DNA from 2 places in the Cytobacillus pseudoceanisediminis genome. Region 2 is predicted to be linked to the other one. Evidence: riboswitches for the same ligand, from Rfam matches in the RefSeq annotation. Region 2 holds a riboswitch; the other holds the start of a gene.
The links. Region 2 has a riboswitch for cyclic di-AMP ahead of M5V91_RS03835 (potassium channel family protein). Riboswitches for the same ligand answer to the same signal wherever they lie in the genome.
Positions count from the first base shown of each region.

Region 1: it holds a riboswitch for cyclic di-AMP, as region 2 does, so the genes downstream of both, M5V91_RS18770 (cation:dicarboxylate symporter family transporter) here and M5V91_RS03835 (potassium channel family protein) in region 2, are expected to answer to the same signal.

Region 1 is NZ_CP097349.1:3,492,921-3,498,503, reverse strand. It holds gene M5V91_RS18790 (hypothetical protein) at 1-47, shown strand, start outside; gene M5V91_RS18785 (hypothetical protein) at 356-568, shown strand; partial or broken gene M5V91_RS18780 (NAD(P)H-dependent flavin oxidoreductase) at 743-1,713, shown strand; partial or broken gene M5V91_RS18775 (dienelactone hydrolase family protein) at 1,891-2,483, shown strand; cyclic di-AMP (ydaO/yuaA leader) riboswitch at 3,240-3,389, shown strand; gene M5V91_RS18770 (cation:dicarboxylate symporter family transporter) at 3,519-4,781, shown strand; gene M5V91_RS18765 (hypothetical protein) at 5,072-5,215, shown strand; gene M5V91_RS18760 (DUF4256 domain-containing protein) at 5,434-5,583, shown strand, end outside.
Region 2 is NZ_CP097349.1:697,980-703,562, reverse strand. It holds partial or broken gene M5V91_RS03840 (TrkH family potassium uptake protein) at 1-518, opposite strand, end outside; gene M5V91_RS03835 (potassium channel family protein) at 583-1,239, opposite strand; cyclic di-AMP (ydaO/yuaA leader) riboswitch at 1,318-1,468, opposite strand; gene M5V91_RS03830 (endonuclease) at 1,580-2,743, opposite strand; partial or broken gene M5V91_RS03825 (DinB family protein) at 2,897-3,432, opposite strand; gene M5V91_RS03820 (serine hydrolase domain-containing protein) at 3,497-4,516, opposite strand; gene M5V91_RS03815 (GNAT family N-acetyltransferase) at 4,652-5,101, opposite strand; gene M5V91_RS03810 (hypothetical protein) at 5,217-5,583, shown strand, end outside.

The DNA of each region.
Region 1 (5,583 bases), 2.6 Mb from region 2:
CATCAAACCCATTAGTGGATCCTAATGGTGTAAGGATTTTGAATTAGTTTTTGGATTAACTGTGTAAGAGGGAGAACTTATGAGATTCCATTGGTTTCTAGTGTTATTTTGCACCTGGGTTATAGTATCTTTTCTATTTCCCGAACCAAGCTGGTGGTCTATCTTCTCATCGGATCGTTCAACGCACGCCCTTTTAATAGAGCAATTTTCTATAGTTAAAGTATTTTTCATTATTACTTTCTTAGGATCAGCTTACCTATTGCATTTTATATTTCAAAAACGCAGGTAAAAGCTTTTCATGCGAGTAAGTGCTGATAAAAAGAATACTTGATGATTTAATATAGGGGGAAACACGATGGGCAGAACAGTTACTTTCTCATTTAGCAGTGCCCGGTATGAGGGGGCTAAGGCGACAGAGACATTCACTTTTGAGAAATTAGGCCTTGAAGCGAGTCTGGATGATATGGCCTTGGAAAAAGAATTAGACGAAATCTTTCATGCTTGGGTTTGGGATAAACTCAATATTTCTTATAGTATAGTAACTGCAAAAGAAAAAGATAAGTTGTGATGATTTTCTGGTATATCAGTTATACGATAAAAAGAATTAAGCCCCCATCTTTGTTCTTTCTTGAACTTTGTGTGACGATCGCTAAATTACCACTTGATTTTAGTATCAGGTATTATATTTATCACTATTCAATTAACCCCATTCACACAATAATGGAGAAGAAATAATTCGACGATGAAATGGGGTATTCTTTTGAGATTTCCGCAATTAAGAATTGGTCATATGAAGCCTGAATTTCCAGTCATGCAAGGTGGTATGGGCGTAGGTATTTCTTTAAGTGGTCTGTCGTCAGCTGTTGCGAATGCCGGGGGATTGGAACTATTTCTGGAACAGGAATTAGCATCGAAGATTTAAGATTGCATATAAGAAAGGCTAAGGCATCTATCAAGGGTGAGGGCTATATTGGGGTGAATGTTCTTTTTGCCATGAATGATTTTGCTGAAAAAATGAAAACAGCCATTGAGGAAAAGGTTGATTTCATTATTTCAGGTGCTGGAATATCAAGAGATATGTACAGCTGGGGCAGAGAATCTGGTATACCGGTCATCTCGATTGTGTCATCTGCAAGGCTGGCCAAAATGTCAGAACGGCTTGGTGCTTCTGCCGTTGTTGTAGAGGGCAATGAAGCGGGAGGGCATTTAGGGACCGAAAGACCACTATTCGATATTTTACAGGAAGTCGTGGAAGCAGTTAAGATTCCTGTCATTGCTGCCGGAGGAATCATGACAGGAAGAGATATCGCTCATGCCATTCGTATCGGTGCTTCGGGTGTTCAGATGGGAACAAGATTTGTCGCAAGCCGCGAATGTGATGCACCATTATCTTTTAAAGAAAAGTATGTCCGGGCCAAACAGGAAGATATCGTCATGGTGAAAACCACCGTAGGGCTGGAAGGCCGTGCCATTAAGAACCACTTTACAGAGCAGATAGCTGACAATAAAAAGGTGAAAATAAAGAACTGTATCGATTGCCTGAAAAACTGCTCTTATCGCTTTTGTACAATGGATTCCTTGATTACTTCCATGGATGGGGACTGCGAGAATGGCCTTGTATTTGCGGGGGCAAGAGTCCATGAAATTAAAGAAATCCTGCCTGTTCAGACGATCATCAATAACCTTAAAGCTGAATATGAAGCTTTTGTTTAATTTCATAATGGTGCATTTTTAAAGTCTAGCTGCCGTATAGGCGGCTTTTCTGATTTATAGGGTGTTAGATGTTGAAGGAATAAAACATTTAAATATAGAATACTTTTTCTTATGGAATAAGGTGTAAAAATGGATCGGTGAATGGGAGAAGAAATATGGAGAAAAAGGGTCATAATCATGATAAGACAGAGTAATTCTAATTCTTTAATACTCGTAATCCACGAAATCTATGGAATTAATCAACATATAAAAAGTTTTTGCGAATTATTATCAAAGCAGGGTTTTGATGTGACATGCCCCCATTTATTAGAGCGAGAGATACCTTTTGAATATTCTCATGAGGAAGCCGCTTATCGCCATTTTATGGAACATGCAGGTTTCGACAGAGCTGCCCAAAAAATAAAAGATCTATTATTGGATGTTAAAGATGAATACGAAAAAATATATATCATTGGATTTAGTATAGGTGCAACTGTTGCCTGGCTGTGCAGTGAGGGAGATTGTGTTGATGGTATAGTGGGATACTATGGCTCAAGGATCAGGGACTATTTAGAGTTAACACCCCAGTGTCCCATAATGCTATTCTTTCCACAAGAAGAGCAGTCTTTTAATGTTGATGAGTTACTATTAGCTTTAGAAAAAAGAAAATTAAAGTACATAAATTTAAAGGGAAACATGGATTCAGTGATCCATATTCCTCCAGATATGATGCAGAATCAGAACAAGAAGCATTTAGCAAAGCCATGGATTTTTTATTGCATATTGATTGAGGTATTATTATGAAGCTAACCGTGAGTGTTATCACCTTGAATTTTAATAAAAGTTTACAAGCCCGTTCAATTTTCTTAATACAAGGGTGCTAATTTAGATTTAGCGGGGATAGCATGTGTGGCTATCATTGTATTTGGCGCAGGCGGAGCCAAATGCCTTTTTTTGTTTTGCTTATATTCAATTTATAAATTTACTTTCTATTATTTAGCCTCTATAAAGGATGAAGTGGGAAATGTCCATTATTTTGAGGAGAAAGATCTTAACATCCATTCTTAGCAGTGTGTTATTTGCACTGATTTTCTCAGTGCTAACAGGCTTTGATATAATGCATTTGTTAATTTATATTATTTAAATCTTATGTTTGTCGCTGCCTATGGAGTAATCACTTCGATGTTCAGTGATTGGTTGAGCCAGAAGATTTTCATTGCAAACACTAATCGTGAAATTGCCTCCTTTTTATTCCATTGTTTATTCGGTTCAGTATTAAAAGAACTTAGTCTTGTTTCTGCTGTCTTTTTTTCATCATTGACCGTGTACTGACAAAAGCAGAAATAAGGTGGTGGTCAGTAAATACAGCATTATCCGTGATAGTCCTTATATTTATTATTGCTATTAATATTGATTTCCCATAACAAGTCCTAGAGCTGAAAATTCATTGAATTTCAGCTTTTTTTGGTGTATTAAAGAGGCCATTTAGTTTACTGCCGGGAAAACTTAACTATTTACAAAAAATATCTTGAAATAATATAATGATATAGTGATTTATGCTTAATCTTATTTTAAGAACGGGGGACCCAATATTTACAGCGGAGTTTCCGCTTGGGGTGAATCCTACTATGGAAGGGCTTACTGTTTCCGCAGTCCTAACCCGAAAGCTAACCTCGTCAGCGTTTAAGGAAACATAAGAGAATATGAAATAGTGTGAATTGACAAAACCCAGCATTTTTGTCGATTTTCTTTTTTATCAGGATCTCATCTTTGTTTCCCTTGCCTGCGCAGCACGTATAAAACTAAACAAGAAGGTAGGGTAATTGATGAAAAAAATTAAATTAAGTTTAGCCACTCAAATTTTCATCGGTCTTATTTTAGGAATCGCTATTGGCGGTATTTTCTATGGAAGTGAAACGGCGCAAAGTGTGCTGCAGCCCTTTGGCGATCTTTTTATCCGCTTAATTAAAATGATTGTTGTTCCTATTGTACTATCAACAATTATTGTTGCCATTGCTGGTGTGGGTGATTTAAAAGCCGTCGGGAAGCTTGGCGGTAAATCATTGACTTACTTTATTGGCATGACTTTGGTTGCTATTGTGGTGGGCCTCATTGCAGGTAATGTTATTCAGCCTGGTGCCGGCCTGAATATGGACAGCCTGCAGCAAAGTGACATTTCGAGCTATGTTGAAACCAATAAAGAGCAGGAAGGCAAGTCGATAGCAGATACATTTTTGCATATCGTACCTACTAATCCTGTACAAGCCATGGTTGAAGGCGATATGCTGGCGATTATCTTCTTTGCTGTTGTATTTGGCCTTGGAATTGCAGCAATTGGGGAAAAGGGAAAACCAGTACTGAGATTTTTCGAAGGCACGGCAAAGGCTATGTTCTATGTGACAAACCTATTTATGAAGTATGCACCAATCGGAGTATTTGCCTTAATTGGTGTAACGATTTCCAAGTATGGTTTTGCCTCATTAATTCCATTGGGCAAGCTGGCGCTTACTGTATATGGAGCCATGATCTTCTTTGTTCTTGTTGTATTGGGGATAATGGCCAAAGTTGTCGGGTTCAGCATCTTTAAATTATTGAAGATGATTAAAGAAGAATTGATTTTGGCATTCTCAACTGCAAGTTCTGAAACAGTGCTTCCGAGAATCATGGACAAAATGGAGAAAGCGGGAAGCCCGAAACATATTTCGTCATTCGTTATTCCGACAGGCTATTCTTTTAACCTGGATGGATCCGTTTTATACCAGGCAATTGCCTCTTTATTTATTGCACAGATGTTTGGCATAGAATTAAGCATAGGACAGCAAATTACGTTAATGTTAGTACTGATGGTGACATCCAAAGGAATGGCGGGAGTGCCAGGCGTATCCTTTGTCGTGCTGCTGGCTACTTTCAGCACAATTGGATTGCCTGCAGAAGGCCTTGCCTTTATTGCCGGCATCGACCGTATCCTTGATATGGGCCGAACAGCTGTTAACGTGGTGGGGAACTCACTTGCGGCTATTGTTATTGCCAAGTGGGAAGGGCAATTTAACCCTCCAGCAGAAGAAAGATTTGAGCAACAAGCTTCATAATAGATTGGAAAACACTAACAAATGGCAGCATATTTGTTAGTGTTTTTTTTGTATCTTTGTGTTATTCCATAAAGAGAGGATGGTGGAGCAGGTTCGGACAGAGAAGCGGGAAACCAACGTGAAGGAGTCCGAAGGTGGAGCAGGCTCGGACAGAAAGGGGAGAAATCAACGTGAGCGAGTCCGAAGGTGGAGGAGGTTCGGACAGAAAGGGAAGAAATCAACGTGAGCGAGTCCGAAGGTGGAGGAGGTTCGGACAGAGAAGCGGGAAACCAACGTGAAGGAGTCCGAAGGTGGAGCAGGTTCGGACAGAAAGGGGAGAAATCAACGTGAGCGAGTCCGAAGGTGAAGGAGGTTCGGACAGAGAAGCGGGAAACCAACGTGAAGGAGTCCGAAGGTGGAGCAGGTTCGGACAGAAAGGGGAGAAATCAACGTGAGTGAGTCCGAAGGTGGAGCAGGTTCGGACAGAAAAGGGAGAAATCAACGTGAGCGAGTCCGAAGGTGAAGGAGGTTCGGACAGAGAAGCGGGAAATCAACTTGAGCGAGTCCGAAGGTGGCTTATGAAAAGTTAATGCTGTTCCACTTTTATCAAATAGCCCTTAAGGGTCATAATTATATTATAATGGAGTAAAAACTAGGAGGAGTTAACTTGACAATGGGAAATATGGAGCTGTCACCAGAACAGCGTGAAGAACTGCTGGAAACTCTGAAAGCGCGTTTTGAGAAAAACATGCACCGTCATGAAGGTGTGGAGTGGGCTGATGTACAAGCTAAGCTCGAGGCTAATCCTGAAAAATTGTGGTCA
Region 2 (5,583 bases):
GGCAGAAACCGAATGGAAAATGCCATAATACAATGAGCGGGGAAGCCAAAATCGGACGACCAGCGAATAGCCAATATCAATGCACCGATCATTTCAGCGATTAATGTAAAGCCGACAACGAATTTAACCAGCCTGACCATCCCTTCAATCGAAAGCTGATTTAAAGATTCCTGGATCATCAGCCTTCCTTTCAAACCAATGTTCTTTCCAAGCATGATAGCTATGAGAACCCCAAATGTCATAAATCCAAGGCCGCCAATCTGTATGAGGACCATCAGTACAATCTGGCCAAAAACAGTAAATGTGGTTTGGGTATCCACTACCACGAGACCCGTTACACATACAGCAGAAGTCGCCTCAAAAAGTGCATCGATAAACGATAAATGATGTCTGTCTTTCGTAGCAAAAGGCAGCATCAGCAGCAGTGTGCCTACACCAATTAAGATTAAGAAACCGACCGAAAGCATTTGTGCCGGATTCATTTTTATCCAGTTATAGGAACGTCCCATTCTCCTCATTCTTTTATGCTCCTTATACATATAGGGCTAACCCCTTGTATTGGTATTTTTTTATCGGCAAGGCTTATACTCCATGCCTCTCAAATCTGCCAATCCCTTTATTGTGTCCCATTACAATCAGGACGTCGCCCTTTAAAATAACCTCTTCAGCTGACGGAGTAACGATTATTTCCTTCCCGCGCTGAATCCCCACAATATTACAGCCATACTTAGCCCTAATATTCAATTCAGAAAGGGATTTTCCGGCAATTTTATCTGTAGCCACAATCTCAACCATACTGTAATCTTCAGACAGCTCAATATAATCAATCATTTTTTCCGAAACAATATGGTGGGCAATCCGCTTAGCCATATCCCGCTCCGGGTGGATAACACGATCAACGCCAATTTTTTCGAGCACCCTGGCATGATACTCATTATGTGCCTTTGCCCACACCTTTGGAATCCCCATTTCTTTTAATAACAAGGATGTCAATATACTGGACTCAATGTTTTCACCAAATGAAACAAATGCATGATCGATATTTTTTATCCCTGATTGCTTTATGGCAGCTTCATCAATGCCATTGATTTGAACTGCATATGTCACAAACTGTGCGTATTGATTTACTTTCTCCTGGTCTACATCAATTGCGAGCACTTCCACTCCCAATTCATGAAATTCCTTTACGAGACTTCCGCCAAAGCGGCCTAAACCAAATACTGCATACTGTTTTTTCATTGAAGAAATTCCCTTCTTTTTGAAAATGAACACAAAAAAACCACTCTTAAAAAAAGAATGGCCAATGGTTTCCATCAACCCTTCCCTCGATTCGGCTTACGGAGTTAGCTGTCGGATTAGGGATTGAGAGTATCCCTTCTTAGCCTTAATATGCTAAGATTCACCCCAAGATAAACCAGGTTTATCAAAATTGGTTCCCCCGCTCATAATGATTCAGCAAAAAGGTTACTATGAAATTAATAAATATAAATTACTCCCATGGAAATCTCTTGTCAATCTTTTTTTCAAAGTAAGTAAAATAAAAAGCACTTCCCAGTAACGGAAAGTGCTTTCCTGAAGATTATTCCCAAATTGCTGATGCCCACTCGGGATGATCTATAAATGGATTGCGGTTATGCTGGTAATCAGAATAGATGATTTCGTTTCTTCTCCGCTCGTTATCGTCTACCGGATCTTCCTTATGCCACTTAAGCAGGACAGACATTTTGCCATGATAAGGAGCAGAGCCATTATTGACCTGATTGTTTAGCTCCAGATCCACTTCTCCGCTGTCTCCTTCATAACGGACAGCCATATAAAAAAGCATCCTCGCAACATCGCCTTTTACTGTATCCCTGGGTTCCCAGGAATCTGAATCATAGTAGTTTCCCAGTGCCTCTGAATGCTGGGTGCCCCCATCGTCAAAGTCAAGATTCCCTCTCGAGCTATTTACTGAAGCATCTGTTGGCCGCAAATGATGCAAGTCTGTTCCCGGACCCATAGCTGTTCCAAAGTCCCCGTGAGATTTAGCCCAAACATGCTCCCTGTTCCAATCATTGACGCCAGAACCATTGGTGAATTTCCCCTGAGAGCGGCCAGTATACAAAAGAATGACGTTATTGGGATTGGCAGGATCTTCATCTGTCTCGCGCAGTGCTTCCCATACATTCGAATAGGAAATTTCCGTGTGATCATCAATGATAGTGTGGAGGGCTGTTTTTAAAGCCTCCCCTGTTTTTCCGTTTGCAGCATCATAATATCCTCCTGGTTCAGGGCCGGGAATGACTGTTCCATCACCAGCTTGTTCGAAGGCCGTCCCATCTTTTAGCCCGGGATGAGAGAAATAGGCGGTAAGTGTTCCGGTTACCTTAATTCTTTCTCCAATCAAAGATGGATTGGATTTTAAGCCGAAAGCAGAGCGAAACGTGGAAGGAATTTGAACATAAAGCATCTTAGCTGTGCTGGTCTCTGATGGACTATCCGCCAGGGCCAAAGCATAGTCATTTGGAAACTGGTTTGAAATAACCGTATTTGCCGCAGTCGGCTGTCCAACCACATAGCCTTGAACAGTTTTGGATGAGTTGTTTTGAGTATTGATTCCCTGTGATACGGAATAAGGTGATGTCCAGGAGCCATCCCCTGCAGCTGCCCTAGTTATAGAATTTTGAATGGGCTGCATCACGATCAGAATGACAGTAACCAGAATAAAAGTTAACAGCAGGCCTTTTTTCTTACGATTCAGCATTCATTCGCCTCCATATTTTTTGAATGGACTTAAATAATCAGAAAAGTCACAATCCCATACAAGTATAAATGAACACCTTCGGCCATATCATGAGGTTTTGGTCCCAAAAGTTTACTTTTCACACAGAATTTACAAACTTAACTATGATGCAATTTATTTAAAGTGCTTACTTTTTAAAATGCCCAGATACTCAATCCAAGGACCAACATCAGTTCTGTATCTATTTGCCAATACTCGAGAAATCTGTGAAATATGCGTAAGGTCATGCACAGCCCAAGTGGAAATCAATTCCCTGACTCTGACTGGTCCAAATGCTGGATGAAGCCCTGTCTTTTCGAAATGAATTTCCAGATCAGTTATACCCCTAAGCATGGCCAAATTTTTCATTCTAAGGGTCTTAAAGACTTCAAGCTTTTCTTCAAGTGATAGACTCTCTGACACATTTAAATGAGCAAAGCGGTCAAATGGGGGAAGGGCTTGCTTTCCCCTTCCTGCAGAATAAATTTTAGCCGTGGAATCCAATTTTTCTCCTCGCCATCAATCAAATGATCAACCACTTCGGCAGCATTCCACGTGCCTTCCCCTTCATTGCCATTAAGCCATTCCGAAGATAGACCGCTTAGTAATGCATCCAGCGTATGGGGTGTACGTTCAAGAATCTCAATAGCTTCTCTTAAATTAAAATTCATATAACCGCTCCTTTATAAACAGACCCGATCAGATACAAAAAATAAGCACCTGTACTTAGCTCATCTAAAAGTCCTTTTCAATTTCTTTCATTACAGTAAATGGCCCATATGATTTATTTGATGGCACCACAAGGGTTATCCCGCTTTCAGGGTAATAGGCAGAATGAAAGCTGACTCCCGGGTCATAGCCCATGAGGTGATATTTGAAGATGGCTTCGTTTTTCTTTTTGATCCATAATCCGTAGCCGTAATACTCATTCTCATCTGCTTTGGCATGCGGGGACATCAGCTTTTCAGTATACTCCCCGCTCATGAGCTTATCATTACACAATGCTTCCCAAAATAAGATCATATCCTGAGCAGTAACATAGGCTCCTCCGTCAGAACCGCCTCTGATGGGCAATGAATAAATATTGGTTCTCCATGTCCCATCTTCTTCATTATCTATATAACCAATTGCTGTATTTTCAGGAAGATTGTCAAATCGGAAAAAGCCTGAATCCTTCATTCCACATGGTTCAAAAATTTGGGAATGAATATAATCCTGGAAACTCAGTCCTGTCTTCTTCTCTATAATTAAACCCAAAAGTATATATCCGGCATTATTATAATGAAATTTCTCCCCGGGCTTAAACATCATCTTTTTATTCTGGAACATAGGAAGAAAATCTCTCAGATGATTTAATAGATACATTGGCCTTTCTTTCCACAGCTCCTCAAAATCATCCATAATTGACTCATCAAAATAGTCGGGCACTCCGGATGTATGGGTTAACAGGTGATGAATGGTAATTGTCTCATCAAATAAGGGAAAAACATCCTTCAATACATCATTAAGTCTTGTTTCGAATGATATGAATCCATTCTCGGCCAATTGACAAATGCCAACCGCCGTAAAAATCTTACACCCGGAGGCGATGCCAAACCTGGTACCTGGATTATTTTGGGTTTTGTTTGCTCGATCAGCATCCCCCTCTGCTAATTGAAGGATCAATTCCTCCTTTTCTTTAACAAGTACGACACCGGAAAAACCAACATTTTTAATTACAGACCTTAACCTTTTATCATAATCCCTAAATAACATGAGTATTCCCCTTTAAGTAATATTCCATTGACCTAAAGCAATGCGGGACAGTAATAGCAGACTCTATAAAAACATATAACGGATTTAAAGAGGATGATTCCTCCAAATGAAAGAGTCGCTTAATCTTTTAGTATTTTATAAATATTTTTCAAAAGCAGTAATAGTCAGTGATTCATTTATTTCCATTTTCTTCAGCTCTTTAAAACCATTCTTTAAATAAAAAGTGACAGCAGGGGTATTCTTAGAGCCTGTTGTGACAATCATTTTTTCATTCATCGGCCTCAGTTCAATGAAGTTCAGCAGCTTTTGTGCAATTCCCTTTCTAAAATGTTCAGGATGCACAATCAGTCTATGAATATCTAAAACATTATTTTCCTCTTTAAAAGAAATCACACCGCATAATTTTTCACCTATAAAATACCCCAGGAAGGTTTCTCCGGTTATTCGCAAGTCATCAGCCGTATCCTTCAAAGGCGGTAAATCAGGACATCCAATGATTTCAGCCTCAATTTTATACGCAGGAAGCTGGACACTTAGAACTTGCACAGCAGCTTTTCGATCTTTAATATCAATTTCCCTAATCATTATGGTCCCTCTTTTTATATTAGTTTTAAGATAAACTTCTCTATCAAGGATAAATTCCCTCTTTTTTGGACGAATGAAGACCTTCCAATTTAAAATTTAACTAGGGGTGAATAGGATGAATTTAAAATATGAAGTGATAACAGAAGAGAAAATCAGACTTTGCCGGGATTTATGCAATAAGCTGATGGCTTTTCAGAAATCTAAGGCACATATAACACCTGAGCGTTTTGACAGCATGAATTTTGAAACTAGAATGATTCCATCCGTAAAATCAGCTTTACATAATTATTTAGAGATCGTTAAGGACGATGAAGAAATCGCGGGCTATGTCTATTCCAATGTTTCTCCTAAGGAAGCCAGCTCCAATGATTTCGCCACTTTTTTTGATCTGACTTCAGTCGGGAAAAGCCATGTTGGCTGCTTATCTCAATTCTTTATAAAAAATGCTACAGACCATATGGAATTGGATCAGTTCTTTCTAA